DNA from 2 places in the Isoptericola nanjingensis genome. Region 2 is predicted to be linked to the other one. Evidence: riboswitches for the same ligand, from Rfam matches in the RefSeq annotation. Region 2 holds a riboswitch; the other holds the start of a gene.
The links. Region 2 has a riboswitch for S-adenosylmethionine ahead of ACQP6G_RS07675 (LLM class flavin-dependent oxidoreductase). Riboswitches for the same ligand answer to the same signal wherever they lie in the genome.
Positions count from the first base shown of each region.

Region 1 (15,259 bases), on a different contig from region 2:
AACGCCTGCGCGTCGGGATCGGTGTCATGCCGCTGCCGCTGCGCAACGTGGCCCTCACGGCGATGGAGACGGCGACGATCGACGGCATGTTCCCCGGCCGGTTCGTGCCGGGCGTCGGGCACGGCGTGCAGAGCTGGATGGGCCAGGTCGGCGCCCGGGTGGCGTCGCCGCTGACGCTCATGCGCGAGCAGGTCGGCGCCCTGCGCGCGCTGCTCGCCGGCGAGCGGGTCACGACGTCCGGCCGCTACGTGACGCTCGACGACGTCGCGCTCGACTGGCCGCCCGCCGTCGCGCCCCTCGTGGTCGCGGCGGCGAAGGGGCCCAAGACGCTGCGGCTGGTGGGCGAGGTCGCCCAGGGCGTGGTCATCGACGGCGACACGGGCGTCTCCGGAGCCCGTCAGGCGGTCGTGCTCGTGGACGAGGGGCGCGCGGCCGCCGGCCTGCCGCCGGTCGCCGAGTCCGCGCCCGAGGGCGAGCACCCGTTCCGGACGGTCGCGTTCGCCCAGGTCGCCACCGGGGACGGCGCGGCCGACCGCCTGCGCCGGTCCCTCGCGCGGTGGGACGTCGACGCGTCGTCGGACGAGGCGCTCGCCGACCACGCCAGCTGGGGGTCCGCGGAGGAGGTCGCCGACGGGCTGCGCCGCTACGTCGCGCTCGGCGCCACGACCGTCGTCGCGCAGCCGACCCTGGACGAGCCGGACCTCGACGGCTTCGCGGCGTTCCTCGGCGAGGAGGTCGCGCCCCTGCTGCGGTAGGCGTCAGCCGGCGGTGCGCGGGATCGTCCGCGTCCACCGCCGCTCGAAGACGACCTCGTCGCCGTCGCGCGCCACCACCTCGTTCTGGGTGTGGAAGGCGTGCTCGTCGCAGGTGATCTCCGACCGGGTGACGACGCTCGCGTCCCAGCCGTCGGTCATCCCCGCGGGCAGCGGGTCGCCGGCGCCGCGGCGCAGCCGCACGGTCCAGTCCGAGCGCGTCCGCGCGCTCGTGGCCTCCCTGCCGATCCAGTACCGCTCGAGCGCGTCCTCGGTGAACTCGAGCCCGTCGGGGTAGGTGCGGGTGCCGCCGTAGCGCGGGTCGACCTCGAGCAGCCACCGGCCCTCGGCGACGTCGCGCACCACACGGCGCTCCGGGCGGGCCTCGTCCGCCTCGCCGAAGACGACGCCGAGCGGCGGCGTCTGCTCCGGCTCCTCGAAGACGACGAGCGGGTGCGACGACGCGCGGTCGTGCACGGGCAGCTCGAGCGCGCCGTCGCCGACCGCGACGGCGAGCACGGCGTCACCCGGCTGCGGCCAGACCCACGGCCAGTAGGCGGAGGACACCGCCAGACGGAGCCGGTGGCCGGGCGCCAGCGCGTAGCCGGTCCCGGTGAGCTCGAACGTCACCTCCTCGGTGGCGCCCGGCGTCCACGGCACGGCCCGGTCGCGGCCGTGCCGGGCGGAGAGGTTGAGCACGCCGCGCGTGACCAGCGTCGACGCGCCGTCGGGCCCGACGTCGCACAGCCGCGCCACGACCTGCCCCTTCGCCGCCGAGCACGTGAGCCGCAGCCGCACGCGCGCCCGGCCGAGGATCTCCAGCGGGGCGGTCAGCGGGTCGGAGTCGAAACAGAGGGACCGCCCGTCCTCCTCCCGCTGGTCGGGCGGCAGGTCGGCGTCGTTGCCGAACGGGAAGAACCGGCCCGCGTCCACGCCCGTGTGCGGCGGCGAGTCCACCAGCCACGACGTCGGGACGGGGTGCCCGTCGGCGAGCGCCCCGACCGTCGGCGCCGTCGTCCGCAGGCCGCCCTCGGGAGGGTCGTCGGCGCCCGCGGCCACGAGCGGCAGCTCGCGGGCGAACACGTGCGGCGACGGCCACGTCGGCTCGCCCACCCACCGGCCGGGCAGCTCGTCGTAGACGGTGGCGGGCGGCACGGACTCGCTGATCCACGCGCGCAGCGGCGGGTCGTCGAGGACGCCGCGGTCGGCGCCCTTGAGCCAGTGGTCCCACCAGCGCAGCGTCTCCTGCAGGAAGCCGATGGCCGGCCCGGGCGGCAGGCCGCGGTCGGGGTACTGGTGCGACCACGGGCCGAGGATGCCGCGCACCGGGGCGCGCAGCGCGCCGTCGTCCCCCGCCGCGGCGAGCCGCAGCACCGTGTCGCGGTACGGGTCGTTCCAGCCGCCGACGGCGAGGACCGCGGCCGAGATCGTCGAGTAGTCCTCGATGACGCTGCCGTGCCGCCAGTAGTCGTCGCGGGTCTGGTGGTCCAGCCAGGTGTGGACGAACGGCTCCGTGCGCTCGAGCCGCTCGAGCCACTGCGCGCGCCAGCCCTCCCCCACGTACGCCGGGTCCGGCGGGCGCGAGCAGAACGCGAGCATCGTGGCAGCCCACGCGTGCATGTCGACGGCCAGCACGGAGCCGCCCGTGTAGTGCACGTCGTTGTCGTAGCGGTCGTCGGTGGAGCACACCGTGACGATCGCCTTGAGCGGCTCGGGGGCGAGTGCCGCGATCTGGAGCGAGTTGAAGCCGCCCCACGAGATGCCGAACATGCCGACCGAGCCGTCGCACCAGTCCTGCGCCGCCAGCCACTCCACGACGGCCACCCCGTCCGCGAGCTCCGTGGGCGAGTACTCGTCGTCCTGGAAACCGTCGGAGTTGCCGCTGCCACGGATGTCGACCCGCACCGACGCGTAGCCGTGCCCGGCGTAGTACGGGTGGCGCTGGGCGTCGCGGGGGGCGGTCCAGTCGGACAGCCGGTAGGGCAGGTACTCCAGGATCGCCGGGACGGGCGTGGGGTCGACGGGCCGCCAGACGCGGGCCGCGAGGCGCGTGCCGTCCGCCAGGGGGATCCAGTGGTCCTCGACGCGGGTCTCGTGAGGCAGGTCGGTGACGTATCGCATGGTGTCCTCCGGGAGGTCGCGGTCGGGCTCAGTGGACGGGGTGCATGGTGCGCTTCATCCACGGCGACAGGGCGAGGACGACGACGGCGACGATCACGGGCACCGCGCCGTTGACGGCGAAGTAGACCCCGTCGGGGACCTCGCCGTAGAAGCGGACCGTCTGCGCCTGGATGCCGTTGGCCAGCGCGACGGACAGGAACCACACCGCCATCGACTGGCTGGAGAACGCGAGCGGTGCGAGCTTCGTGGTGGCGGACAGGCCGGTGGTCTGCAGCAGCACGTCGCCCAGGCCGAGCAGGAGCAGCGAGACGAGCATCCACCAGACGGCGATCCGCCAGTCGCCGGACTGCCCGCTCACGGCGGGGACGAGGACCAGGTAGGACAGGCCGCCGAGCAGGGCGCCGAACGCGACCTTCTTCGAGGCGTGCGGCTGCCGCGGCCCGAGCCAGGTCCACAGCGCGGCGACGAGCGGGGCGACCAGCACCTCCGCCGCGCCGAGGTAGGAGCTGAACCACGACGAGGGCACGTCCCAGCCGAAGATCGTGCGGTCCACGTGGTCCTCGGCCAGCAGGATGAGCACCGAGTACGCCTGGAAGAGCACGAAGTTGAACGCGACCGACGCGATCCACAGCACGAGGAACGGACGCAGCCGCCCACGCTCCTCGCCCGTCACGCGGGGGCTGCGGAACATCACGGTGAAGTAGACGATCGGCGCGACCATCGCGATCACGGTGAGGGCGTCGACGACGCCGTCCACGCTGAGCCGTCCGACGAGGGCGAGGACGACGAGGACGACGACCACGGCGGCCGCCGAGCCGCCGAGGATCCAGCGCGTGCGGCGCGCGACGTCGGGCGGCAGCGCCGCCTCGGCCCCGCGGCCGTAGCCGGGGATGCCGCGTCGGCCCACGACGTACTGGATCAGCCCGGCCGTCATGCCGATCGCGGCGGCGGAGAAGCCCCAGTGCCAGCCGACCTCCGCGCCCAGCCACCCGGTGACCAGCGGGCCGAAGAACGCCCCCACGTTGATGCCCATGTAGTAGAGCGCGAACCCGGCGTCGCGCCGCTCGTCGTCGGTCCGGTAGAGCTTGCCCACGAGCGTCGACACGTTGGGCTTGAGCAGCCCGGTGCCGAGGCTGATGAGCACCAGGCCGACCCACGTGGAGAACTCCGCCGGGATCGCCATCGTGTAGTGGCCCGCGGCGATGAGGATGCCGCCCCACAGCACGCTCCGGTAGGAGCCGAGGACCCGGTCCGCGATCCAGCCGCCGCCCACGGACACCAGATAGACCATCGTGCCGTAGCCGGCCGCGATCGACGCCGCGTTGCCGGCCTCCATCGCGAGCCCGTCGTCCGCGACCGAGGCGGTGAAGTACAGGACGAGGATGGCCTGCATCCCGAGGAACGAGAACCGCTCCCAGACCTCGAGGCTGAACAGCGTGGCCAGGCCGCGCGGGTGGCCGAAGAACGACCTGTCGTGCGGCTCGCGCTCGGGTGTCGGTTCGACGGCGGCGGCGTCCTCGGTGGTCACAGGCTCTCCAGGGTTCGGGGACAGGTCTGGCCGCGAGCCGGCCACGTCACGCCTGGCCCGGGCCGGCCGTCGACCCTACCTGTCGTGCTCCCGCCAGGGTCTCACCGCCCGGCCGGTGGGACCCGTCGAACCGTCAGGCCGCCGCGAGCCGGCGCCGCAACCCGTCGCGGACGTCCGGCCACTCGTCGTCGACGATCGAGAAGTACGCGGTGTCCCCCACCGTGCCGTCGGCGGCGACGCGGTGCTTGCGCAGCACGCCCTCGGGCTTCGCGCCGAGGCGCTGGATGGCCGCGCACGAGCGCGTGTTGCGCGAGTCGGCGCGCAGCGCGACGCGGCGCATCCCCCACTCCTCGAAGGCGTGCCGCAGCAGCAGGAGCTTGCACGCGGGGTTGGTCGTGCCGCCCCACCAGTCGCGCCCGTAGAACGTGGTGCCGATCTCCACGCGGCGCGGCCCGGGGGCCAGCTCGTAGAAGCGCGTGGACCCGCGGACCGCGCCGTCGTCGCCCACGACGGCGAACGCCATCGTGCCGGGCGTGGCGACCCCGGCGTCGATCCACGCCTCGAGGTCCGCGACGGTCGTCGGGACGGGCGAGGTCATGCCGAACCAGAGGTCGGCGTCGACGAGGGGGAGCAGCGCCGCGGCGTGCTGCGGGCCGAGGGGCTCCAGGCGCACGCCGTGGCCGGCGAGGACGAGGTCGTGGGTCACGCACCCATCCTCGCCGACCCTGCACCTGGGCACGTTCTCGCGCCGCATGCCGAGCACATCTGCATGCTCGGCGCAGGATGGGGGTCATGGACGACGCCCTGCACGAGATGACCGCCGCCCGGCTGCGTGACCTGCTGCGCGCGGGCGAGCTCACGCCGACCGAGGTGGCCGACCACTTCCTGGCCCGGATCGAGCGCGCCAACCCCGCCCTGGGGGCCTTCGTCAGCGTCACCCCCGAGGCCGCGCGCGAGCGGGCGGCGCGCCTCGAGCGCGACGGCGCGAAGGCCCGGGGCGTGCTGTGGGGGCTGCCCGGCGGGGACAAGGACCTGTGGCTGCGGGCCGGCGTGCCCGCCGGGTTCGGCTCCCGCGCCTTCGCCGGCGACGACGCCGTGGTGGTTCCGGTGAGCGACGAGATCGTCGACGTCCTCGACGCCGCCGGCATGGTGAGCCTCGGCCGCACGACGGCGCCCGAGCTCGGCTTCCCCGCGTACACGGAGCCGCTGGCCGGGCCGGTGGCGCGCAACCCGTGGGACCCGGCGCTCGGGGCGGGCGGGTCGAGCGGCGGCGCCGCCGTCGCCGTCGCCGCGGGCCTGCTGCCGTGCGCGCCCGGGTCGGACGGCGGCGGCTCGGTGCGCATCCCCGCGGCGGCGTGCGGCGTCGTCGGGCTCAAGCCGAGCCGCGGCCTCGTCCCCGCGGGGTCGGGGCAGGAGTCGCTCGGCGGTCTGGTCGTGGACGGGCCTCTCGCCCGCACCACGGAGGACACCGCGCTGCTGCTCGAAGGGATGCTCACCCGGACGCCCGACGGGCGGGTGGCGCACCCGCTGACGCTGCGCGCGCCGTCGGCCCGGGCCGGGGAGTACCTGGCCGCGGCCCGCCGCGGCGAGGTGGCGGGAGAGGGCGGCGAGGACGTGCGGGGCCGCTTCCGGATCGCCGTCACGACCGACTCCGCCTGGGACGACTTCTACGCGATCTCGACGTCGGACGAGGCGCGCGCCGCGCTCGACACCGGCGTGGCGACGCTCACCGGGCTCGGGCACGAGGTGGACGGCCTGTCCCTCGAACCCGACCCGGCGTACGGCCCCGCGTTCCGCACCCTGTGGATGGCGGGCGCGTCCGTGGTGCCGATCGACGACGCCGCACGCCTCGACCGCCTCGAGCCGCTCACCCGGTGGCTCGTCGGCCGCGGCCGCCAGGTGCCCGCCCGCGAGCTCGCCGAGGCGTTGCGCGCCCTCACCGCCTTCGAGCGCCGGCTGGTCGCGCAGGTGTCGCGGTTCGACGCCGTCGTCACCCCCGCCCTCGCGATGACGCCCCGCCCGCTCGGCTGGTTCGACCCCGAGGACCCCGAGCGCAACTTCGAGCAGCAGTGCCAGTACACGCCGTGGACGTCGATGCTCAACGTGGCCGGCCTGCCCGCGATCACCGTGCCCACGCGGTGGACCGACGACGGGCTGCCGATGGGCGTGCAGCTGATCGGGCGGCCGGGCGGGGAGACGACGCTCCTCGCCCTCGCCGCACAGCTCGAGGACCGGCTGCTCTGGGCGGACCGGCACCCGCCGGCCTGGTGATCAGGCGGGAACCCGCTCCGCCGTCGCGCCGTCGAGGGGCGGGTAGCTCTCGCCGCCCACCCGCTCCGCCGCCGCGATGTACCCGGCCAGGGCCGAGCGCGAGCGGGCGAGCCTCGCCATCTGGTCCTCCAGGCGCCGCAGGCGGGAGCGCATCGCGGTCAGGAGCTCGACACAGCCGGGCAGCTGCGGCTCCTCGCCGACCGCGCACGGCAGCACGGAGGCGATGTCCTCGGACGACAGGCCCGCGTCGAGCAGGTGCCGGATCTGCCGCACCCGCAGCACGGCCCCCTCGTCGAACTCGCGGTAGCCGTTCGAGCGCCGGGCGACGTCCAGCAGGCCCTGGGCCTCGTAGTAGCGCAGCTGGTGCGTCCGCACGCCCGTGCGGCGGCTCAGCTCCCCGATCCGCATCCCGCTCCCCCTTCGCCGGCGCGTTCCTCAGGGCCGGGCACCCCACCACCGTGTGGAACCGCACCCCCGCCAAGGCCGACGCGCTGGTGGCGGACGGCGCGCACCTGGCGCCCTCGGCGGCCGCGGCGCTCCGCCCCGACGGCCTGACGGTCGTCTGCCTCACCGACGACGACGCCGTGCGCGAGCTGATCGGCCAGGACGGCGTCGACGTCGCCGGCGCCACGCTGGTCAACCTCACGTCCAGCAGCTCCTCGCAGGCCAGGGAGACCGCCCGGTGGACCGCCCGACGCGGCGCGCGATACCTCGACGGCGCGATCATGGCCGTGCCCTCCGCGATCGGGACGGCGGACGCGGTCGTCCTGCACAGCGGGCCCCGGACCGACTTCGACGCGCACGCGGCCACGCTCGCGGCGCTCGGCACCGTCACCCACCTCGGCGAGGACCCCGGGCTGGCGTCCCTCTACGACGCGGCCGGCCTCACGATGATGTGGAGCGTCCTCGACGCGTGGCTGCACGGCACCGCCATGCTCCGGACGGCCGGGGTGGACGCCGCCGCCTTCGCGCCGTTCGCCCGGCAGATCGCGGAGGGCGTGGCCGCGTGGCTGCCCGGTTACGCGGAGCAGGTCGACCGCGGCCGGTTCCCGGCCGAGGCCTCGGCCCTCGAGACGGACGCGCGTGCGATGGCGCACCTCGTCGAGGAGAGCGAGGCGCTGGGCGTGAGCACCGAGCTGCCGAGACTGCTCAAGGCCGTGGCCGACCGTGGCGTCGCCGCGGGCCACGGTCACGAGCAGTACCCGGTGCTGATCGAGGAGTTCGGCCGCCCGACGCCCTGACCTGCCGGTCGCCGGCCGGAGGACCACGGCCTGAGACGTCGGCGTGCGAGCCGGCGGGCACGCGCCTACGGTCGGTCTTCGAGGTCGTTCGTCTGACGGAAGGAGCCCCGATGGGACTGGGAGACAAGGCCAAGCACCTGGCGGAAGAGGCCGAAGGCAAGGCCAAGGAGGCCACGGGCAAGCTCACCGACGACGAGAGCAAAGAGGCCGAGGGCAAGGCCCAGCAGGCCAGCGCGAACCTCAAGCAGGCGGGCGACGACGTCAAGGACGCGTTCAAGGGCTGACCCGCTGACACGACGGGGCGCCACCGCACGGTGGCGCCCCGTCGTCATGTCCGCCCGGGGCGGGACCGACGGCTCAGAGGTCGTCGGGCAGGCAGCCGAAGGCCTCGTCGGCGCCCAGCGCGGCGGTGGCGAGCAGCCCCTCGAGGCCGGAGCCCTCGGGCACGGGGCGAGGGTCGTCGACGACGACCCACAGCCCGTCCACGACGTCGTACCGCGCCTGCGGCCCCTCGGCCACGAGCGAGCGGACGGCGGCGACGAGCCGCTCGACCTCCTCGCCCGCCGTGCCGAGACCCACCGACGCACGGACGGCCCCGGCATCGAACCCGAGGCGGCCGAGCAGCGGGTGGGCGCAGAACCGGCCGTCGCGCACCCCGATGCCGTGCTCGGCGGACAGGTACGCGGCGACGAGGCCCGGGTCGTACCCGGAGACCGTGAACGTCACGACCCCCACCGGGTCGACGGCGTCGTCCCACACGTGCACGACCTCGACGCGCTCGACCTCGCCCAGCCCGTCCACGAGGCGGCGCCGCAGGGCGTCCTCGTGCTCGCCGGCGACCCACGGGTCGAGCGCGGCGAGCTCGTCGCACGCGGCCGCGAGCGCCACCGCGCCCACGACGTTGGGCGAGCCGGCCTCGTGCCTGGCGGGGCCCTCGTGCCACTCGGTGGTGGTGGTGCGGACCCGGCGCACGGCGCCGCCGCCGGCGAGGTACGGGGTGCCGGCGTCGAGCCAGTCGCGGCGTCCGACCAGGGCGCCCGCGCCGAAGGGCGCGTACGTCTTGTGGCCCGAGAAGGCGACGTAGTCGACGCCCGTCTCCGCGAGCGAGAAGCGGCGGTGCGGCACCAGCTGGGCGCCGTCGAGCACGACGCGCGCGCCCGCGCCGTGCGCCGCGGCGACGACGTCGGCCACGGGCAGCGCCTCGCCGGTCACGTTCGACGCGCCGGTGAGCGCCAGCAGGGCGTAGGGGCGGCCCGCCGCGGCGGCGGAGCTCAGCTCCTCCTCGATCTCCGCGAGGGTGGCGGACACGGACGGCCCGCCGGTGACGACGGTCGCGTCGGTGACGCGCTGCCAGGGCAGCAGGTTGGCGTGGTGCTCGATGTCGAGCACGAGGACGCGGCCCGGCTCGCCGGTGGCCGGGTCGGCGGGCACGCAGCCCGCGAGCAGGTTGAGCGAGTCCGTGGTGTTGCGGGTGACGATCGTGAGGTCGTCCTCGCGGGCGCCGACGAACGCGCCGATCGTGCGGCGCGCCGTCTCGTACAGGGCGGTCGAGACCTGGGACAGGTAGCCGGCGCCGCGGTGCACGCTGGCGTACAGCGGCAGCACGCGCGCGACCCGGTCCGCCACGGCCTGCAGGGCCGGCGCCGACGCCGCGACGTCGAGGTTGGCGTACGGCACCTGGCGGCCGTCGACGAGCGGCACGAGCGTGTCGCCGCCGACGACGGGCAGCACGGGGGCGACGTCGTGCACGGCGGCGGCGCGCGCGGCGGGCACCGCAGGCGCAGTGGTGAGCGTGGTCATGCGTGGTCCTCCTCGGTCGTGCCGGGGAGGTGGCTCCCCGCGCTTGCCCGCACGCCGGACGGCGCGGGGCCAGGTCGTCACCCGGGGCACCCCGCCGCGAGAGGAGGGTTGCCGGCCAGCGAGCCGGGGCTTCGCGCTGGCGCTCTTGACCTGCCGCCCATCGTGCGTGCGCGGCACCTCGCGGTCAAGCGGATCCGGCGTCCTTCTCACGATGCGGTCGAGGGTGGCCACCTCGGGTTCGGCGTCGCCGGCGCGCGACCCGGGGGACGCGCGGCGTTCGCGTCGCGAGACGGGGTGACCAGCACGCGGACGGCGGGCGTACGATCGCCACGACCATCCCGAGCGGCCGAGTGACGTGGCACGTCGACGCCGCAGCAACCCGCGGGCCGGTCGTCGGCGACGGCGGCCGTACCGGACGAGGGTGCTACCGCCACGACCGATGGGAGGACTGCGATGAGCACCCAGATCGATCCCCGCCCCGCCGAGGGCTACGCCGGCGACCTCACCCCGCAGCAGGCGTGGGACCTGCTCGCCGGCGACCCCGACGCCGTCCTCGTGGACGTGCGCACCGAGGGCGAGTGGCGCGCGATCGGCGTGCCGGACACCGCCACCGCCGGCAAGGCCCCCCTCTTCGTCGAGTGGGTGCAGGCGGGCGGTCGCCCCAACGCCGGCTTCCTCGCCGAGCTGGCCGCCGCGGGCGTGACCGCCGACAGCCCGATCGTCTTCCTGTGCCGCTCCGGTCAGCGCTCGATCGGCGCGGCGCGCCTCGCGACGGCGTCCGGCCTGGGCCCGGCGTACAACGTGCTCGAGGGGTTCGAGGGCGGCCCCGGCTTCGACGGCGTCCGCGACCGCGAGGGCTGGAAGGTGCGCGGCCTGCCGTGGGGCGCGTTCGACGACGCCGCCGCGACGCGGGCAGCCCAGCAGGACTCGGAGCAGGCCCGATGAGCGACGCGCAGGTCCCGACCGGCCCCGGCGCCGACCCCACGACCTTCGGCGGCTCGCGCCCGCTGCCCGCCACGGTCCGGCCCGCGACGCTCGCCGTGCGCGGCGGGCACCGCCGCTCGGACTTCCAGGAGATGTCCGAGGGCCTGTTCCTCACCCAGGGGTACACCTACGGCTCGGCTGCGGACGCGGAGGCGGCGTTCGCCGGCGAGCGGTCCCAGTTCCTGTACTCGCGGTACGGCAACCCGACGGTGCACACGTTCGAGGAGCGGCTGCGCCTCATCGAGGGTGCCGAGGCCTGCTACGCCACGGCGTCGGGCATGTCGGCGGTGTTCAACGCCCTCGCCGCGCTGGTCTCCAGCGGTTCGCGCATCGTGTCGGCGCGGGCGCTGTTCGGGTCCACGAACGTCATCTACGACGAGATCCTCGCCAAGTGGGGGGTGCGCGTCGACCTGGTCGACGGGCACGTGACCTCGCAGTGGGAGGAGGCCCTCGCCACGCCGGCCGACGTCGTGTTCTTCGAGTCGCCGTCCAACCCCATGCAGGACCTCGTCGACGTGCGGCGGGTGGCGGAGCTCGCGCACGCCGCGGGTGCCGTGGTCGTGGTGGACAACGTGTTCGCGACGCCGGTCCTGCAGAAGCCGCTGGAGCTCGGCGCCGATGTCGTCGTGTACTCGGCCACCAAGCACATCGACGGACAGGGGCGCGTGCTCGGCGGCGCGATCCTCGGCTCGGAGGAGTTCCTCACCGGGCCGGTGCAGACGTTCGTGCGCAACACCGGACCGTCGCTGAGCCCGTTCAACGCGTGGGTGCTGCTCAAGGGCCTGGAGACGCTCGACGTGCGCGTGCGCGCCCAGAACGCGGCAGCCCTGCAGGTCGCGACCGCGCTCGAGGAGCTCGACGGTGTGACCGGCGTGCGCTACCCGTTCCTGCCCTCGCACCCGCAGCACGAGCTCGCCAAGGCGCAGCAGTCGGGCGGCGGCACGGTCGTGACGTTCGACCTCGCGGTGCCCGAGGGCACCGAGCCGGCGGAGGCGAAGAAGCGGACGTTCGCGTTCCTCGACGCCCTGCAGGTCGTCGACATCTCCAACAACCTCGGCGACGCGAAGTCGATCATCACGCACCCCGCCACGACGACGCACCGCAAGCTCGGCCCGGAGGGCCGCGCCAAGGTCGGCATCGCCGAGACCACCGTGCGGCTGTCGATCGGCCTCGAGGACCCGCGGGACATCGTGGAGGACGTCGAGCAGGCGCTGCGCGCCTGAGCTCCCGCGACGTGTCGGAGGCCCCTGCCATGCTCGGGCCCGGCACGCCCGACGAGGAGGACCTGTGGGGACACGGCACGACGTCGACTTCCTGTTCGGCGCGTGGCGCGTCCGTCATCGCCGCTGGACCGAACCCCTGGCCCCGGGTTCGACGACGGGCACCTGGACCGAGTTCGACACCGAGGCCGTCGCCGGGCAGATCCTCGACGGCCTCGGGAACGCGGACGACACGTCCGGCACCCGCGGAATTCCCTGGGCCGCCCGCCGCGGCCGTGCCTACGGTCGCCCCGTGCCCGACCCGATCTTCGCCGACCCCACGCTGGCCCGGCTGTACGACCCGCTCGACCCGGACCGCCGCGACCTCGATCCGTACCTGGCCCTCGCCCGCGAGCTGGGCGCGCGCCAGGTGCTCGACGTCGGCTGCGGCACGGGCGCGCTCGCCGTGCTGCTCGCGGCGGAGGGCATCGACGTCGTCGGCCTCGACCCGGCGGGCGCGTCGCTCGACGTGGCCCGCGGCAAGCCCGGCGCCGGGCGCGTGCGCTGGCTGCACGGCGACGCCACCACGCTGCCGCCGTTGCAGGTGGACCTCGCCACGATGACCGGGAACGTCGCGCAGGTCTTCCTCACCGACGACAACTGGGCGGCGACACTCGGGGGCGTGCACGCCGCGCTCCTCCCGGGCGGTCGCCTCGCGTTCGAGACCCGCGACCCGGCGCGGCGGTCCTGGGAGCGCTGGACGCGCGAGCGCACGCACCGGCGCACCGACGTGGCGGGGTTCGGCGTCGTCGAGACGTGGACGGACCTGGTCGACGTCTCGCTGCCGCTCGTGACGTTCCGCGGCACGTTCGTCCTGGCCGACGGACGGGTCCTGCGCTCGGACTCGACCCTCCGGTTCCGGGAGCACGACGAGCTGGCGGCGTCGCTCGAGACTGCCGGCTACGTCGTCGAGCAGGTGCACGACGCGCCCGACCGGCCCGGGCTGGAGTGGGTCTTCGTCGCCCGGGCGGTCGAGCGCGGCTGACGCGGTCTCAGCGCGCCGTGCGGACGACCATCTTCCCGGTGTTGGCGCCGGCCATCATGTCGAGGAACGCCTGCGGGGCGTTCTCGATGCCGTCGACCACGGTCTCGTCGTAGGCGATCTTCCCGTCCGCGAACCACCCGGTCATGAGCTCGCGGAACTCGGCGCCGTGGTGGAGGTAGCCGCCCAGCGTGAAGCCCTCGAGCCGGAGGCCCCTGGTGATGAGGTTCGCCATGTTGTCCGGGCCGGGCAGGCGGTCGGTGGCGTTGTAGCCGGCGATGGCCCCGCACAGCGCGACCCGGCCGCCGTCGTTCATCACGTCGAGCGCCGCGGTGAGGTGGTCGCCGCCGACGTTGTCGAAGAAGACGTCGACGCCGCCCGGCACCAGCGCGGGGAGCTGCTCGCGGACCGGGGCGTCCTTGTAGTTGAGGGCGGCGTCGTAGCCGTACTTCGAGGTGAGCAGCTCGACCTTCTCGGCCGACCCGGCCGACCCGACGACCCGCTCCGCGCCGAGCAGGCGCGCGATCTGGCCGGCCGCGGTGCCGACGGCGCCCGCCGCGCCCGAGACGAACACCGTGTCGCCGGGCTTCATGCCCGCGATCGCGGTGAGGCCGACGTAGGCCGTGAGCCCCGTCATGCCGAGGATGCCCAGGTGGAGGGACAGCGGCACCCCGGGGAGCTCGGGCACGACGCGGAAGCCGCGCGCGTCCTCCTGCGCGACGTCGCGCCAGCCGTGCTGGTGCAGCACCACCGCGCCCACCGGGACGTCGTCGGACGCCGACTCGACGACGCGCCCGATCGCGCCGCCCGTCATGGTCTCCCCCAGCGCGAAGGGCGGGGTGTAGCTCTTCACGTCGTTCATGCGCCCGCGCATGTACGGGTCGACGGAGACGAACTCGTTGGCCACGCGGACCTGGCCCGGCTCGAGGTCGCCGTAGGTGACCTGGACCGTGCGGAAGTCGTCGGGCGCGGGCCACCCGGTGGGGCGGGCGGCGAGCTGGACCTGGGTGCTGACGATGGAGGACATGCGGGTGTGGTGCCTACTTCCGGGGTCGATGATCAGGATGCGAGGCCGACGACGAGCGCGACGACCGCGAGCAGCGGCGCGGCGCCCTGCGTGACGGCGGCCCGGCGCTTGTCGGGCGAGGAGAGGAACAGGACGAGGGCGGCGGCGAGCATGCTGCCGGTGCCGGCCAGCACGAGGGCCGCGCCGGCACCGGTGGTGCCGGCGGCGACGAGCACGATGCCGATCGCGGTCACGACGGCGAGGAACAGGTTGTAGAAGCCCTGGTTGAAGGCCAGCTCGCGCGTGGCGGCGGCCTCCTGCTCGGTCGTGCCGAACGTGGCGCGCGCCCGGGGGGTGGTCCACGCGACCGACTCGAGCCAGAAGATGACCACGTGGAGCGCCGCGGCGATCCCGGCCAGGACGAGCCCTGCGACGACCATCGGTTCTCCCTGCTGCCTGCCGGCGCACCCGCCGGTCGATTCTGTAACGGTCGGTCCACTGTATATACTGCAACGAGCGTTACACAACTTGGAGGAACGATGGGCAGGGCGCAGGGGTTCGAGACCGAGCAGGCGGTCCGGGCGGCGCGCGAGGTGTTCTGGCGCGACGGGTACGCGGAGGCGTCCGTCCCCGCGCTCGAACGCGCCACCGGGCTGAACCGGTCGAGCATCTACCACGCCTTCGGCTCCAAGCGCGGGCTCTTCGACGCCGCCGTGCAGAGCTACCTGGACGAGGTCGTGCGGCCGCGGCTGCGCCCGCTCGTGGCCGACGACGTCGCCCCCGGAGCGCTCGTCGAGTACCTCACCGGCCTGCGCGCGGCGCTCGCCCGCGCGGACGAGGTCCAGGGCACCTCGGGCTGCCTGCTGGTCAACACGTCGGGCTCCCCCATCGCGGCCGACGACGCCGTGCGCCGCACCGTCGCCGACTACCGCGCCGAGCTGCGCGCCGCCCTGCGGCGCGGGGTGGTCGCGCGACGACCGGACGCGACACCCGCCGACGCCGACCGGCTCGCCGACGTCTGCACGGCCCTCGTCATCAGCGCCTTCACCCTGGTGCGCGTGGACCCGCCGAGCGCGCTGCACTGCCTGGACACCGCCGTCGACGTGCTCGACCACTGACGCCGCACGCGCGACCACCCGGCTGTCGACGGGTGGTGCGTCGCGGCGGCCGGGAATCGCTGACCCGACGGTCAGCCGCCCGGGACCACGAGCCCGGTGTCGTACGCCCACACCACGAGCTGCACGCGGTCGCGCGCACCGGTCTTGGTCATGATCCGGCTGAGGTGCGACTTCACCGTGCTGGGCTCGAGGAACAG
Region 1 covers NZ_JBNOZL010000008.1:189,791-205,049, forward strand. The annotation lists gene ACQP6G_RS17140 (LLM class flavin-dependent oxidoreductase) at 1-755, shown strand, start outside; gene ACQP6G_RS17145 (CocE/NonD family hydrolase) at 759-2,873, opposite strand; gene ACQP6G_RS17150 (peptide MFS transporter) at 2,902-4,401, opposite strand; gene ACQP6G_RS17155 (GNAT family N-acetyltransferase) at 4,535-5,107, opposite strand; gene ACQP6G_RS17160 (amidase) at 5,194-6,672, shown strand; gene ACQP6G_RS17165 (MerR family transcriptional regulator) at 6,673-7,080, opposite strand; partial or broken gene ACQP6G_RS17170 (NAD(P)-binding domain-containing protein) at 7,101-7,502, shown strand; gene ACQP6G_RS17175 (imine reductase family protein) at 7,530-7,913, shown strand; gene ACQP6G_RS17180 (CsbD family protein) at 8,024-8,197, shown strand; gene ACQP6G_RS17185 (aminotransferase class V-fold PLP-dependent enzyme) at 8,271-9,713, opposite strand; SAM riboswitch class IV at 9,748-9,864, opposite strand; gene ACQP6G_RS17190 (rhodanese-like domain-containing protein) at 10,167-10,658, shown strand; gene ACQP6G_RS17195 (O-succinylhomoserine sulfhydrylase) at 10,655-11,920, shown strand; gene ACQP6G_RS17200 (class I SAM-dependent methyltransferase) at 11,985-12,941, shown strand; gene ACQP6G_RS17205 (NADP-dependent oxidoreductase) at 12,949-13,965, opposite strand; gene ACQP6G_RS17210 (DUF1304 domain-containing protein) at 13,998-14,384, opposite strand; gene ACQP6G_RS17215 (TetR/AcrR family transcriptional regulator) at 14,484-15,062, shown strand; gene ACQP6G_RS17220 (response regulator) at 15,134-15,259, opposite strand, start outside.
Region 1: it holds a riboswitch for S-adenosylmethionine, as region 2 does, so the genes downstream of both, ACQP6G_RS17185 (aminotransferase class V-fold PLP-dependent enzyme) here and ACQP6G_RS07675 (LLM class flavin-dependent oxidoreductase) in region 2, are expected to answer to the same signal.

Region 2 (15,259 bases):
GGCGACCGGTCCGGAGCCGTCGATCGAGCCGCAGACCACGACGACCGGGGTGTCGAGCGAGATCGCAGGCGCGTCGGCCGGGCCGAAGAGCGCGTCCAGGTCGTCCCGGTCGGCGAGCGTCGCCCCGGGGATGTCGCCGGTGGCGGCGCGGCCGCGCGCCGACCGCACGTCGACCAGCAGGGCGCCGTCGGCGACCCGCGCGCCGGCCGTGCGCGCGTCCTGCGTCGGCGGGGTGGTCGGACCGCTGCCTCCGGGGGCCGTCCCGGGCACGGTCTCGGGCGTGGTCTCGGACGTGGTCATGGGGTTCTCCTTGACGGTGGTGGTCGGTCGGTGCGGGTCAGGGCGTCGCGGCCAGGGCGGGGACGCGGGGCGCCTCGCCCTCGGTCGCACCCCACGCCTGGGCGAGCAGCGCGAACGACCGCTGCCGGTCGGCGAGGTCGTGCGCGGCGGTGGTGACGAGGAGCTCGTCGGCCCCGGTGACCCGGGCCAGGGTCTCCAGGCGGCCCACGACGGTCGCCGGGTCGCCGACGACGCGCGTGTCCACCCGGTCGGCGACCACCGCGCGCTCGTCCTCGGGGCGCTCGGCCCAGTCCGTGGCGTCGGCGGGGCGCGGGTAGGCGATCGCGCCGTCCGCCCCGCGGCGGATGGACAGCACCCAGTCGGCGAACGGCGACGCGAGCTCGCGGGCCCGCTCGGTGGTGTCGGCGACGAGCACGTCGGCGGAGACGACGACGTACGGCTCGGCGAGCACCCCGGGGCGGAACGCCGCCCGGTACGCGGCGACGGTCTCGAGGGTGTTCGACGGGCTCACGTGGTAGTTCGCCGCCAGGGGCAGGCCCAGCTCTCCGGCCACACGGGCGCTCTCCCCGCCGGAGGACGCCAGCACCCACAGGTCGAACGCGGCGTCCTGCACGGGCGGCGACACGTACCGGCGCCCGCCGTCGTCGGCGTACGTGCCCGCCCGCAGCCCGAGCACGAGCTCGACCTCGGCGCGGAAGCTCGCCGGGGTGCGCGAGGCCCCCACCACGGCGGCCTGCGCGAGCGCGCGCTCGCGCAGCACGGAGTCCCCCGCGGTCGGCGGCGCGGGCGGCACGTACAGCCCGTCGACGACGCGCGGTCCGCTCGCCGGCGCCGCCGCCGGGGCCGGGCGCGGCGCGCCGCCCTTCGGCGGCGTGAACGCCCGGCCCAGGCCGAGGTCCACCCGCCCCGGGTGCAGCGCGGCGATCGTGCCGAACTGCTCGGCCGCCACGAGCGGGCTCGTGGTGCTCAGCAGCACCGCGCCCGAGCCGACGCGGATGCGCTCGGTGCGGGCGGCGACGGCGGCCGCGAGCACCGCCGGCGCGGCGGACCCGACCCCCGGCGACAGGTGGTGCTCGGCGTACCAGACCCGGCGGTAGCCGAGCCGGTCGAGGTCCACGGCGAGGTCGACGGCGTCGCGCACCGCCTGCGCGCCCGCGCGCCCCTCGGGCACGAGGGCGAGGTCGAGGACGGACAGGGGCACCCTGCTGTTCGGGGTCGCGGCGGGGTCGGTCATGGTGGTCTCCAGGTGGCGGGTGGTGCGGGTCGGGCGATTCGGGCGTGGCGCGCGGTCGGTCAGCGCGACGGCAGCCCGAGGGCGGTGAGCGCCTCGCGCAGGCGCTCGCGGCCCTGGAGCGAGCCGCCGCCGCGCATCCGGTCGACGACCCGTCGCGACCACGAGCCGTCGAGGCGCTCTTCGCGGTAGAAGGCGTCGATGCGCGGCGCGTAGTCGGCGACGTGCGCGACGCGCCCCTCGTCGTACGTCTCGCGGTGCAGCACGGCGTCCTGGGGCAGGCGTGGCTTGACGCGCGGGGCGTGGCCGGGGTCGGGGTGCCCGACGGCCAGCCCGACGACGGCGACCGCGCCGGGCGGCAGGCCGAGCTCGGCCGCAAGGTCCTCGGGGTGGTTCCGCACCGCCCCGACGTACACGGTGCCGAGGCCGAGGGACTCGGCCGCGACGACCGCGTTCTGCGCCGCGAGCGCGGCGTCGAGGAACGCGACGACCGTCGTCTCCAGGTAGCCGGCGGCCTCGAGCTCGACGCCGTCCTGCGCGCCCAGCTGCCGGGCCCGTGCCACGTCGGCCACCCACACGAGCAGCAGCGGCGCGTCGCGCACGTGCTCCTGGTGCCCGGCGAGCGCCGCGACCCGGGCCAGCCGGTCGCGGTCGGTGACCGCCACGACGCTCCACAGCTGCAGGTTCGACGACGACGGCGCGGACTGCGCCGCCGCCACCACGGTGGGCAGCACCCACGGTTCCAGCGGTCCCGGCAGGAACGCCCGCACGGAGCGGTGGCCCAGCTGGACGTCGAGGACGGCCGGCCCGCCGCCCGGGGCGCCGGTGACCGCCGCGGTGAGCGACGCGGCGAGCGCTGCGGCGACGCCCGGCGCGGCGTCGTCCGCGTCCTCGGGCCGCACGCCGTAGCGGGCGGCGACCCGCGCGCGGGCCCGCAGGTCCCGCAGGTCCGCGGCCACGCGGGGCGTCGTCGGACGGGCGGGGCGGGGGCGGTTCGGGGGTCGCGGCACCGCGACGGCGGACGGCGTGGCGTTCTCGGTCACCTGCACTCCTCGGGACGGACGGGTCGGGGACGGGACGGATGGTCCGGACGGTCGGGTGCCGTCACTCCGTCTTCGGCAGGCCCGGCGGGTTGGTCTCGGGCTTCTCGACGGCCTCGGTCCCCAGGCCCCAGCGCTCGAGCACCTGGGCGTACGTGCCGTCGTCGAAGGCCTGCTGCAGAGCGGCCGTGACGGCGGGCGCGAGGTCGTTGCCCTTCTTGGTCGCGACGGCGATCTGCGCGGTGTCGGGCCAGCCGCCGTTGAGCGTGCCGACGACGGCGAGCTCGTCGGGCGCGATCTTGGCCTGGTAGGCCAGGGACGCGTTGGGGCCGACGTAGACGTCGAGACGGCCGGACTTCAGGGCGAGGAGGACGTCGGAGAGCTGCTCGTAGTACTCCGGCTGTCCGCCGGCGATGGGCTCGAGCCCCTCGGCGACGTTCTGGTCGTTCCACTCGAGCAGGATCTTCTCCTGGTTGGTGCCCGAGCCGACGCCCACCCGCAGCCCCGCGACGTCCTGCCGCTCGGCGATCTCCGGGACGTCGGAGCCCGCCTTGGTGAGCCAGCCCAGCTCGTCGTTGCGGTAGGAGGAGAAGTCGATCGTCTCCTTGCGCTCCTCGGTCACGGTGACGTTGGAGATGACGGCGTCGACGTCGCCCGACTGGAGGGCCAGGGGCCAGTCGGCCCAGGCCTTGACCTCGAGGCGCAGGTCCTTGCCGAGGCCGTCGGCGACGAGCTGCGCGATGTCGGTCTCGTTGCCGATGGGGGTCTTGTCGTCATCGGCGAAGAAGCCGAGCGGAGGTGCCGCGCCGGCGCTCACGGCCACGACGAAGTCGTCCTTGTCCGCGAACGCCTCCGGCAGCAGGCCGACAGCCTCGGCCGACTCGGTCGACCGGATCCGGTCCTGGTCGGGGCTGGTGCTGACCTCGAGCCCGGCTGCGGCGGCACCCTCGGAGCTGGTGCCGGCGGGAGCCTCGACGCCGTCGCCGGTGCCGGCGGCCGCGGGGGCCGAGGTGCTGACACCGGCGCAGGCCGTGAGTGCCAGCAGGGGGACGGTGGCGAGCAGGGCGAGCGCGCGGGCTCGGCGGGTCGGTGCGGTCACGGGTGTCTCCAGGGGATGGGTGTGCGGCCGGGGCCGCAGGTCAGGGGATGTGAACGGGCGTGGGAAGACATGTGGGGCCGGAGAAGGTCAGAGGACCCTGTCGAGGAAGGCGCGGGTGCGGGCGTGGCGTGGGCGGGAGAGCACCTCGGCGGGCGGCCCCTGCTCGACGACCACCCCGCCGTCCATGAAGACGACGTTGTCGGCGACCTCGCGGGCGAAGCCGATCTCGTGGGTGACGACGACGAGGGTGGTGCCGGTGCTCGCGACGTCCTTGATGACGTCGAGCACCTCGCCGACCAGCTCGGGGTCGAGCGCGGAGGTGGGCTCGTCGAAGAGCAGCACCCGGGGCCGCAGCGCGAGGGCGCGGGCGATCGCGACGCGCTGCTGCTGCCCTCCGGACAGCTGCCGTGGTCGCGCGTCCGCCTTGTCGGCGAGCCCGACGCGGCTGAGCAGCTCGCGGGCCTCGGGCTCCACCTCGGCGCGAGGGCGGCGCTGCGCGGACAGCGGCGCCTCGACGACGTTCTCCAGCACGGTGAGGTGCGGGAACAGGTTGAATCCCTGGAAGACGAACCCGATGCGGGTGCGCTGCCCGAGGATCTCCCGCTCCTTGAGCTCCTGCAGCACGTCGCCCCGGCGGCCACCGCGTCGGGAGTGCCGGCGTCGGTAGCCCACGAGGTCACCGTCCACCGTGACGAAGCCCGCGTCGACCTTCTCGAGGTGGTTGATCGCGCGCAGCAGCGTGGACTTGCCGGAGCCCGACGGCCCGAGGACGACGGTGACGGTGCCGGGTTCGAAGGTGAGGTCGACGTCCCGGAGCACCTCGAGGGTGCCGAAGCTCTTGTGCAGGCCGTGCACCTCGACCCTGCCCGCCGCGCCCTCGTGCGCCGTCGTGCGTGTCGTCGTGGCGGTCATGCGGGACCTCCCGAGGTGCGGGCGGTGCGGGTGAGGACGCCGACCCGGGCGCGGGCCGCGAACGCCGGCGGCACGTGCGGGGGCACCGGACGGCCGGTGAGGCGGGCCACGGTCACGGCGGACGACCAGCGCAGCCGCTGCAGGGGCGTGGGCGGCAGGGTGCGCACGGCGCCCTTCGCGTAGTGCCGCTCGACGTAGTACTGGACGATCGTGATCAGCGTGGTCAGCACCAGGTACCAGATCGCCGCGACGATGAGCAGGGGCACGACCTTGCCGTTGCGGCCGTAGATGACGGACGCGATGTAGAACAGCTCTCCGTACGCCAGGACGTAGACGATCGAGGTGCCCTTGAGCAGGCCGATGACCTCGTTGACGGCCGTCGGCACGATCGAGCGCATGGCCTGCGGCAGCACGATGCGGGTCACCTGGCGCCGGCGCGGGATGCCGAGCGACGCGGCCGCCTCCTGCTGCCCCTGGTCGACGCTGAGGATGCCGGCGCGCACGATCTCGGCGGAGTAGGCGGCCTGCGAGAGCCCCAGGCCCAGGATGGCGGCGCCGAACTTGTCGATGACGCCGAGGGTGTCGAACCAGAGGTACTCCGGGCCGAACGGGACCCCGAGGCTCAGGTGCGGGTAGAGATAGGCGAGGTTGTACCAGAGCAGCAGCTGCAGCAGCAGGGGCACGGAGCGGAAGACCCACGTGTACGCCCACGACACCCCGACGAGCAGCGGCGAGCGCGACAGCCGCATGAGCGCCAGCACGGTGCCCAGCGCGAACCCCACCACCGACGCCGCGGCCGTGAGCCGGATCGTCGCCCAGGCGCCGGACAGGATCGAGGGCCAGGTGAGGTACTGCGCGACGACGTCCCACTCCCACCGGTCGTTGGTGAGCAGCGAGCTGACGACCATCGCCAGCAGCACGGCCACGCCGGCCGTCGCGACCCATCGCCCCGGGTGGCGGGCGGGGACGATGCGCAGGTCCGCGTACGGGGTGGCCGCGGCGTCCCGAGCCGGTGCCGCAGGCCCCGGAGCCCGTGCGCCAGGTGTCTGTGCGCCAGGTGTCTGTGCGCCCGGCGTCGTGACGGCGGTCATCGCGGCGCCCTCTCCCCCGCCGTGACGGCGAACGGGACGTGGTTGCCCGGCGGCGGGGCGGGGCACGTGCCGTGGTCGCTGAACGCGTACGGCAGGTTGACGGCGTCGTTGAGGTCGAGGTGTGCGACGCCCGCGTCGCCCGGGGTCAGGGACCCGGGGAGCTCGGGGCGCACCACCCGCCAGGGCGCGACGCCGGGTGCCTCGTCGCTGAAGAGCAGCGTCGGGGCGCCACCCGGGGAGCCGGTCAGCACGAGCGTGACCGTCCGGTCGCCGCGCGTCAGGTCGAGCTCGCCGACCGCCTGCAGCCGGTGCACCAGGCCGGGACGGGCGGCCCCGACCACGAGCCCGCGGGGTACGTCGTACAGGCGGACGGGCGCCTCGACCGCCCACGAGGGGTCGTGGTCGAAGGCGGGCACCCCGGCGAAGTCGAGGCGCGTGCGGGCGTGCGGGTCGCGCAGCCGGATCGCGAGGCGTCCGGTGCGCCGCACCAGCTCGATCGCCACCGCGGCCGTCTCCCCTGCCGGCGGGAGGTCCGGGTCGGCGCCGTCGGCGGGCTCGCGGCCGGGGGGCAGGAACGTGCCCAGGACGACGCTGCCACCCTCGGGGACGTCGCCGTCGTACGCGCCGTCCGCGACCTCCGGCCCTCGGACCCGGGGTCCGTCGGCCTCCCCCGGCCGCAGGTGGGCGCCGGCACCGTCGGCGAGCCAGAGCCCGGGCACGCCGGGCAGCGGCTCGGGTCGCGAGGGCAGCCAGTGGAACCCCGCCAGGCTCAGCCAGCCGTGGGGCGCGGCGAGCTCGCGCTCGCGGTCGGCCCGCCGGCTCGCGCTCCGTGCCGCGGCGGAACCGGCGGCGGAACCGGCGGCCGGCGCGTGCGCAGGGGCGCCTGCGGGGTCCGTGGGACGGACGCGTGGTGTGTCGGTGACGGTCATCGGGGGGCCTCCGGTCACAAGAGGGCGAGCGACGTCGCGGCGGGTGTCGGCGACGCGGGCGGCGGGGGTGACGTGGCGGGCGTCGGGGCGGGCGGTCACGCGCGCACCAGCCGGGAGTCGGCGGTGCGGCCCGCCCGGGCGCGCGGCCGCGCGTGCGCCGGTGCGGGGGCGACGACGGCGCTGCCGGCATCGCCGGCGTCGGCGGCGGGCCCCACGTCCGGCAGCCCGAGGGTCGCGCGGAGGGTGCGCGGCGCCGGGGACGCCACCGCGCGCACGCCGTCCCGCGCGAGGCGCGGGAGCACACCGTCGACGAGGGCGTCCAGGTCGGGGCCGAGCGACGAGGGCCGCAGCAGGAACCCGTCGGACGCGCCGGCGTCCCGCCAGTCCACGATCGTCTCGGCGAGGTCGTCGGGGGTGCCGGCCACGACGAGCAGCCCGCCGGAGATCTCCGGGCCCTCGAGGGCCTCGACCAGCTCCAGCCGCGCCTGCGCGCTGGCCCGGTCCTCGGCCAGCACGACATACGCCTCGGTGAGCACGCGCAGCGTGTCGGGGTCGCGGCCCGCGGCCTCGGCAGCGTCGCGCAGCCGGGAGCGCAGCCGGACGGCGCGGGCCGGCGCGGTGGCGGCGACGCGCACGACGTCCGCCGTCCGGGCGGCGAGGTCGAGCGCGGCCTCGCTCCGGGCGGAGACGACGACGGGCGGCCGCCCCTGCCGCGTCCCGGCGCCCCGGGGCCCGTCGGCGGCCCGGCCCTCGGCGGGCCGGTACCGGCGCACGGCGAAGCGGATGCCGTCGTGGTCCACGCGGAAGCGCCCCTCGTCGTCGACGGCGACGGCGCCGGCCGTGTCACCCGCGTTCGGCCCGGCCGACGTCGCGAGCCCGTCCCAGTGCCGCACGACCTGTGCCGCGACGTCACGGGCCTGCTCCGCCCACGCGTCGTCCTGGGCGACGATTCCGGTGGGGAGCCCGACCTGCCACCCGGCCCGGCCGGAGCTCGCCTGGTCGACGCGGGCGACGGCCTGGGCGACGTGCGCCGGGTCCACGTGCGCGGTGTCGACGGCGGCGACCAGCCCGGCCCGCGTGGTGTGGGGTGCCACCCGTGCGGCGGCCACGGCCGCGTCGAGCCGCCCGGTCACCTGCCGCCGGCCCGGGTGCAGCAGGAAGCCCTCGTCGAGGGTGACGAGGTCGAGGCCGCCGCCGTCGGCGGTGCGCACGAGCTGGACGAAGCGCTCGGCGTCGAACGACCGCGGCTGCACGATGCCGCGCGCCCGGTGCACGCCGGGGCGGGCGCCGGCCGCCGTGAGGTCGACGCCGACGACGAGGGGGGACGGGGTGCTGGTGGTGGACGTCGAGGGCAGGGAGTAGGGCACGTCGGCTCCGATCAGGGCGCGGCGGACGGGCGCACTCGGGCACGGGTCGTGGACCTGCGGGTGCGCGCCGCCGCCGGGAGGGCACGGGGAGGAATGCCCGCCGGGACCGGCGGGCGGGGCCGTCTGCGGCCGGGCCCGGCAGGTGCCGGGCCGTCGAGGAGGGTCGTCCGCCGCGGGCGGCGGACGATCAGGCCGCGATCAGCGGCGTCGACACCACGCCCGGGCGGACGCCGAGGTCACCGGCGAGGCGGACGGCACGTGCCGGGACGACAGGGGGCGCACGGTGGTGGCGTCGCGGTGCATGCTCGTCCTCTCCTGCTCCCCGCCGGGGCGGGGGTCGCGTGTTGCCGTGCCGTCGGCGACGGCCGGCCTGGTCCTCACCCGGGGCACCCGCCCGCGCTGGGGGTTGCCGTCCGACGAGCCGGGGCTTCGCGTCGGAGCTCGTGACCATCCGGGAGGTCCGGCCGCACCGCCTGGGGCGCCGCGGTCGTCCGATCCGGTGCGCAGGAACGTAGGTCTCCGGAAGGGGGGGTGTCAACGGTTCCTCCCGACCGTCTCGAATACCGAACAGTTCCGACCGTTTTTATCGGATTATCGAGCGTCAGGAAACCCGTCTACCGTGGTGCCCGTGAGCCAGAACGCAGGGCACGGACCCGAGCAGCACACTCCCGCGGTCGCCGAGATCCGGGAGCTGGTCGACCAGCTGCGCCGGCTCGTCCTCACCTACAAGTTCGGGATCGACGAGGTCATGACGAAGATCTCGATCCTGCGCGACGAGTTCCGGCTCATGCAGAACTACAACCCCGTGGAGCACGTGGGCTCGCGACTCAAGTCGCTCGAGTCGATCGTGGCGAAGTGCCGCCGCAAGGGCATCCCGCTGACGCCCGACGGCGTGCGCCAGCAGATGTTCGACGTCGCGGGGGTCCGCGTCACCTGCAGCTTCGTCTCCGACATCTACAAGGTCCGCGACATGCTGACCAACCAGGCCGACATCACCGTCCTGGAGGAGCGCGACTACATCGCCCACCCCAAGGCGAACGGGTACAAGTCCTTGCACCTCATCGTCCAGGTGCCCGTGTACCTCTCCGACCGGGTCGAGCACGTCGTCGTCGAGATCCAGCTGCGCACCATCGCCATGGACTTCTGGGCGAGCCTCGAGCACAAGATCTACTACAAGTACGCGCGCGACGTGCCCCGGCACCTCACGGACTCGCTCAAGCTCGCCGCCGACGTCGCGTCGTCGCTCGACAGCTCCATGGAACGCATCCACGACGAGGTCAAGGCCATCGCCGGCGAGGCGGAGCCTGTCGAGCAGCGGGACTCGCTGCTCACCCCCGAGGAGATGCTCCGCACCTTCTGGACGGCGGCCAAGGCCGAGGGAGACGTGCTCCGCACGACCCGCGAGAGCTGAGGCGGGCATGGGACCCTCCGAGCACCAGGACCTCGCCGCCGCCGTCGCGCTCGCCCTCCCCGGCGCCACCCGCACCTGGCCCTTCGGGCCCGACCACGACGTGTTCAAGGTCCAGGGCAAGGTCTTCTGCATGACCACGGAGGTCACGGGCACCCCGCTCGTGACGCTCAAGTGCACGCCCGACGACGGCGAGGCGCTCCGCCAGGAGCTCGAGAGCGTGACCGCCGGCTACCACATGAACAAGCGCCACTGGATCTCGCTGGCCCCAGGGCCGGGGATCACGCCCGACCTCGTGGAGGAGCTGGTCCTCGAGGCGTACGCGCTGGTCGTCGCGGCGCTCCCCCGTCGCCTGCGACCGGTCGACCTCGACGACACGGAGCGGTCCCGCACCGGCCTGCGCGACGTGCTCGCCGGCCGGCTCACGGCGGGCGGCTGACCCCGCCGACCCGTCAGGAGGTGCCGGAGGTGCTCGCCCGCACCACGAGCCGCGGCTCGCACGTGACGAGCCGGTGCCGGTGGGCCTCGGGTCCGGTCTCCAGCTCCTCCAGCAGGAGCCGCACCGCCTCCCGGCCGACGGCCTCCCCCGGCTGCCGAATCGTCGACAGCGGGACGGCGGAGTCCCACGCGGCGCGGTTGTCGTCGTAGCCGATGATCGCGACGTCGTCCGGCACCCGCAGCGACGACGACAGCAGCAGCGACTGCTGCACGCCCACGGCGAGCAGGTCCGCCGCCGCGACGACGGCGTCGGGACGCTCGCGGGGGTCGCGCAGCACGAGGTCGTCGCCCACGCGGCGCCCGTCCTCGACCTGGACGTTCCCCGTCTGCTCCACCTCGAGCACGACGCCCGGGTGCTCGGCGACGGCACGTTCGACCCCCAGCAGGCGGTCGCGGACCGGCACGAGCTCGGTCGTGCCGGCGAACAGGAGCCGCCGGCGCCCCTGCTCGACGAGGTGCGTCGCGGCGAGGTAGCCGCCCAGCTCGTTGTCCGGCACCACGGAGCAGACGTCGGAGTGGTCGCCCGGCGCGTCGACGACGACGAGCGGCACGCCCGGCGCCGAGCGGTGCAGGTCGTGGGTCGACCCGTGGTTCGCCGCGACGAGGATGCCCGCCACCCGGTCCTCGACGAACAGGTCGACGTAGGTGCGCTGCTTCTCCTCCGACATGTCGGAGTTCGCCAGCAGCAGGTTCAGCCCCGCCCGGCCGGCCTCCTCCTCGGCGCCCCGCGCGATGTCCAGGAAGTAGGAGTTCGCGAGGTCGATGATCACGAAGCCGAGCGTCGAGCTCCGACCGGCCGCCAGCGACCGCGCGACGCCGTTGCGGACGAACCCGAGCTCCCGGATCGCGGCCTCGACCCGGGCGCGGGTCGCCGGGGAGACGCGCACCGTGCCGTTGAGGACGTTCGACACCGTGCCCATCGACACACCGGCGGCGCGCGCGACGTCCGAGATGCTGGGGGACGAACGTCTCACCGGGGTCGTCGCTCCTCGGGCCTGCGGGTGGGGACGGGACGAGATTACCCGCGCCGCGCCGCGAGCCCGGCGCCGGCACGCTCGGGCCGGGCCGTGGCCCCGTCGCCGGACAGCACGAGGACGTCGCTCATGTCGCCCTCGCGCCACTCGGCCAGCAGGCGGTGGAACGCGACAGGGCCGGGGCTGTACGACGTCGGGGCCGCGAGGCGCTGGCGTCGGCCGTCCTCGAGCACAACGTCGCCGACCTCAAGTCCCTGGCCGCCGCCCGCGGCACGCGGGCCCGGGAGATCGTGCACCGCGGACTGTTCACGACGGCGGCCCCGGCGTCCTGACCTCGCGCGGCTACGCGGAGGCGAGGAGCGCGGTGCAGTGCTCGAGCAGGTCGGGGTTCCCGTCCACGACGTCACGCTCGGTCATGTCGTACCGCTCCTCGCCGGCCACCCCGACGTCCTCGATCGCGAGGCCCGCGGACGTGCCGGACCGGACCATGCGGCGCACCGCGAGCGAGAAGCCGATCCCGGGCGGCAGCGCCGGGAGCGTGCGGTGGGCCGCGTGGTAGGCGTACTGGACGTCGTCGCCGGTCCAGACGTTCGCGCCACCCCCGCCGGTCGCGGCGCCCACGGCGACCACCCGCCCGATGCCGTGGTCCACGATCCCGGCCGCGAAGAGGTCGCCGCAGGAGTAGGTGTTGGCGTCGACGACGGCGACGACGGGTCCCCGGTAGGCGCGGGCCGCGCCGTTGCAGAGGTCGGGGTCCGCGAGCGGCAGGTGCTGGGAGAACTCCTCGCCGAGGTCGAGGGCTGCGCGCAGGGAGCCCGCCCAGTCGGCGAGGTCGGCGCCGTTGCCGTCGGCCTCGGCGAGGTCGGCCATCGCCGGCGTCGCGCGGCACGCGAACCGCACGGGCTCGACGTGTCGGTCCGTGAAGAGCTGGAACAACCGCTCGGCCGCGTCGACGACGCCCCCCGGGTTGGAGCGCAGGTCGACGACGAGACCCTCCTGGGGCAGCCGGCGAAGGAGCCGGGCGACCTCGTCGACGAACCGTCCGGGGTGACGCACGTCGAACGTCCAGATCCGCAGGTAGCCGAACGTGCCGTGCGAGGTCGTCACCGGCCGGGCGGCGAGGGCGTCGGCCACGCTGGTGCGCAGCCAGCCGGAGCCCTTCGCCCGGGGCTGGACACCCTGCCGGTCGCCCTCCCACAGGTCGGTGGCGAACAACAGCTTGCGGGCGCGGCGCGCGGTCTCGCCCACGACGTCGATCCCGCGGCGTGTCCGGGTCGCGACCCGGTCGTCGGCGGTCGCGGCCGCCCCCGGGCGGATCGCCCGCCACTCGAACCGGGCGGTGCGGTCGGGGTCGCCCGCAGGGTCCCCGGGGAGCCGGAAGCCGACGTCGACCCACAGCTCGTCCGGCGGGGGCAGGTAGGCGAGCGGCCGCTGGGTGAGCGTCTCGAGGGCGCGCGCCCGGCGCGCGTCCGGCCGGCCCCCGGTGAGGGTGTCGGCGAACAGGTCGACCGCCCGGGTGAAGGGCACGGCGTTCCAGGTGGTGAGCCGCACCCCGGGGGCGAACGCCGGGTCGGGCGCCTCGCCCGTCGTCTTGGTGACCAGGAACGTGGGCGACGTGTACGGGCCGAACGCCTCCACGAGGAACGGCAGCGCCGCGACGTACGGCTCGGCCCCCGGTGCGCCCACGAACAGCTGGGTGTGCTGGTCGCGCAGCCGGTTGACCACCCTGGTGAGCGCCCGGAGGAACCCGGCGCTGTCGAGCAGGGGGAGCTCCCGGCGCAGGGCCGCGAGCGCCCGCAGCGGGTCGTACCCGTAGAGCGCGCGCTTCTGCCCGGCGTGCACGTAGACGTCGGTGAGCAGCGTGGTCCAGAGGTCGACGAGGTCGTGCTGCTGCGTCGCGGTGAGCGCCACCGGCTCCGGTCCGGGCTCGGCCCGGGTGGGCACGACGTCGTCGAGGCGGCTGCCGGCGCGCGCCCGCAGGGCCGCCGGGCTCGGGGGCGTCACTGCCCGAACCTCACGCGCAGCGGGGCGAGCACGCCCTGCGGGATCGGCGCGGCGTCGAGGAGGTCGAAGTACGCCGCGTCGTGCTCCGGCGCGGGCACCGGCGGGATCCGGACCGTGGCCGGGTCCTTGGGCGGCCCGGCACGGCCGGTGCGCCGGGTGTCGGGCATGTCGAGGAAGAGCTCGAGCTCGGCGTCCTCCGCGAAGCGCGGCCCGGCGGAGGCGCGCGCCTGCGCGGTCGCGATGGCCTGCTGGGGGTCCTGCTGCACCTCCCGCAGCGTGTCCAGGACCGCCCGCCACGACCAGGCCCGCTGCGGGTCCGCGGGGTCCGGCACCGCGACCCGGCGCCGTCGGCCCCCGACCGTGGCGGCGAAGCTGGGCGGCGCCGCGGCCGCCGTCATGAGGCTCGTGTCCCCGTAGCGCGGGACGCCGCCGACGACGACGAGGGCGACGTCGCGTTCCCGGGCGGCGACGACGCGCGTCCAGGCGTCGCCGCGCCCCCGCCCCCGCACGACGGTGACGTCCGCGAGCGCCCCCGGGACGAGGCGGCCGACGGGTCGGTGCCAGCACCGCTCGAGCAGCGTGCCGGGGTTGCTGGTGACCATCTCGACGATCTGTGCGTCGGTGAGGTCGTAGCCGAGGTGGTCGGCGGCGATGCGGGCCACCTTCATCTCGCCGAGGAGGTTCTTCGTGCCCGACGGGCCCCAGTCGCTGCCCAGGCACACGGTGATCCCGCGGGCGCGCGCGTCGTCGACGAGCGTCGTCTCGGCGTAGAGCAGGAGGTTGGACAGGGGCGACCAGACGACACCGCCCGCCTCGGCGGTGTCCCACCGGGCCCAGCCGTCGGCGTCCACCGCGCAGGCGTGCACGGCCAGCAGGGTGGGGAGCAGCCCGTCGGCGCGGTCCAGGTCCGTGTAGTCGGACAGGACGCGGGAGCCGCGGCGCCCCTCCGCGCAGTGGTAGATGAACCCGGAGCCTGCGGCCATGCGGCGGACGGCGGTGGTGAGCGCCTCGCCCGTCTTGGTGACCACCGAGGTGTAGATCAGGTCGTCCCGGCCGGTGCCGACGTCCTCGGCGTCGACGTTGCGCATCACGGTGCGATACCCGCGGTTCGCGGTGGGCCACCCCTGCGCCGCGGTCGCTCCCCCGGCCATCGCCCGCACCTGCACGTAGGCGAGCAGGGCCTCGGGGCAGGCCTTCGCGTACACCCAGGCCGGCTCGGTGATCGACTCGGTGTAGGTGTCGGCGTCCGGCCAGTGCTTGTTGTGCAGCCACGGCTCGGTGCGGCCGGGCTCCGTCCAGAGCGGCAGGGCGTTGTAGGCCAGGTGGTTGTGCATGTCGACGAACCCCGGCAGCACGACCGCGTCGCCGACGTCGACCTCCGGGGCCCGGGAGAAGCCGGCGACCCGGCGGCGCCCGGTCGTCACGTCGACGACGGTGTCGCCGTCGATCCAGACCCGACCGGGCACCGGGGGCGCCGTCGCCCCCTGCGCCATCGTCGCGACGTTCCCGGTGATGACCAGCTGCGCCATGGCCGTCCCCCTGAGGTCGACCCCGGCGGGGCGGGCGCCCGCACCGGGACTGCTCCCTCATTGTCGGCACGGGCGACAGCGTCCCACCGGCTGCGCGCCCCGACTTCACCCGGTCGTGCGCGTGCGTGCGGACGCCGCGCGGCGCTCCCTGTCGGTGAGGAGGCGCCATGATCACCGACCCGTTCGACGCCGGGCCCACCGGCAGGTTCCGGACGCTGTGCCGCACCTACCCCGACGACACCGTGTTCCGCGGCGCCGACGGCTTCCGGTCGCTGTGGGGGCCCGTGTTCTACCGGGGCCGCGCGAACGGCACCGCCCGGCTGCTCGTCGTCGGGCAGGACCCTGCCCAGACCGAGGCGTTCACCCGGCGCATCCTGTCCGGGCAGGCGGGACGCCGGGTGCAGGGCTTCGTCGAGAAGCTCGGGTTCACGTCGAGCTACCTCATGGTCAACGCGTTCCTCTACGGCATCTACAACCAGAAGATGGCGCTGCCCCACCTGAACGACCCGGAGGTCGTCGCCTACCGCCACCGGTGGTTCGCGGCGGCGCTCGCGCCGGGCCGCATCGAGGCGGTGGTGACGTTCGGCACCCCCGCCTTCGAGGCCTGGCGCACGTTCGTGACCTCGCCCGAGGGCGCCGGCGTCTCCGTGTTCCACCAGCGAGCCCTGCACCCGACGGCGGACAAGCCGGGCGGGCCGATCAGCCGCCAGGACCTGCTCGACAACTGGAACGTGGCGCTGGGGCGGCTGCACGCGAGGATCCAGCAGCCCGACGAGGCGCGCCCCCTCGTCCCCTACGGCGCCGACTTCACGCCCGCCGAGCTGCCCGCCATCCCGAGCCGCGACCTCCCCGCCGGCCTCCCCGGCTGGATGCGCGA
Region 2 covers NZ_JBNOZL010000003.1:455,340-470,598, forward strand. The annotation lists gene ACQP6G_RS07640 (rhodanese-like domain-containing protein) at 1-300, opposite strand, end outside; gene ACQP6G_RS07645 (LLM class flavin-dependent oxidoreductase) at 338-1,534, opposite strand; gene ACQP6G_RS07650 (NADPH-dependent oxidoreductase) at 1,594-2,574, opposite strand; gene ACQP6G_RS07655 (ABC transporter substrate-binding protein) at 2,636-3,670, opposite strand; gene ACQP6G_RS07660 (amino acid ABC transporter ATP-binding protein) at 3,758-4,582, opposite strand; gene ACQP6G_RS07665 (amino acid ABC transporter permease) at 4,579-5,673, opposite strand; gene ACQP6G_RS07670 (DUF1684 domain-containing protein) at 5,670-6,602, opposite strand; gene ACQP6G_RS07675 (LLM class flavin-dependent oxidoreductase) at 6,698-7,969, opposite strand; SAM riboswitch class IV at 8,305-8,418, opposite strand; gene ACQP6G_RS07680 (GTP pyrophosphokinase) at 8,598-9,380, shown strand; gene ACQP6G_RS07685 (MmcQ/YjbR family DNA-binding protein) at 9,388-9,816, shown strand; gene ACQP6G_RS07690 (LacI family DNA-binding transcriptional regulator) at 9,830-10,849, opposite strand; gene ACQP6G_RS07695 (hypothetical protein) at 10,894-11,145, opposite strand; gene ACQP6G_RS07700 (S41 family peptidase) at 11,192-12,853, opposite strand; gene ACQP6G_RS07705 (amidohydrolase family protein) at 12,850-14,382, opposite strand; gene ACQP6G_RS07710 (uracil-DNA glycosylase family protein) at 14,550-15,259, shown strand, end outside.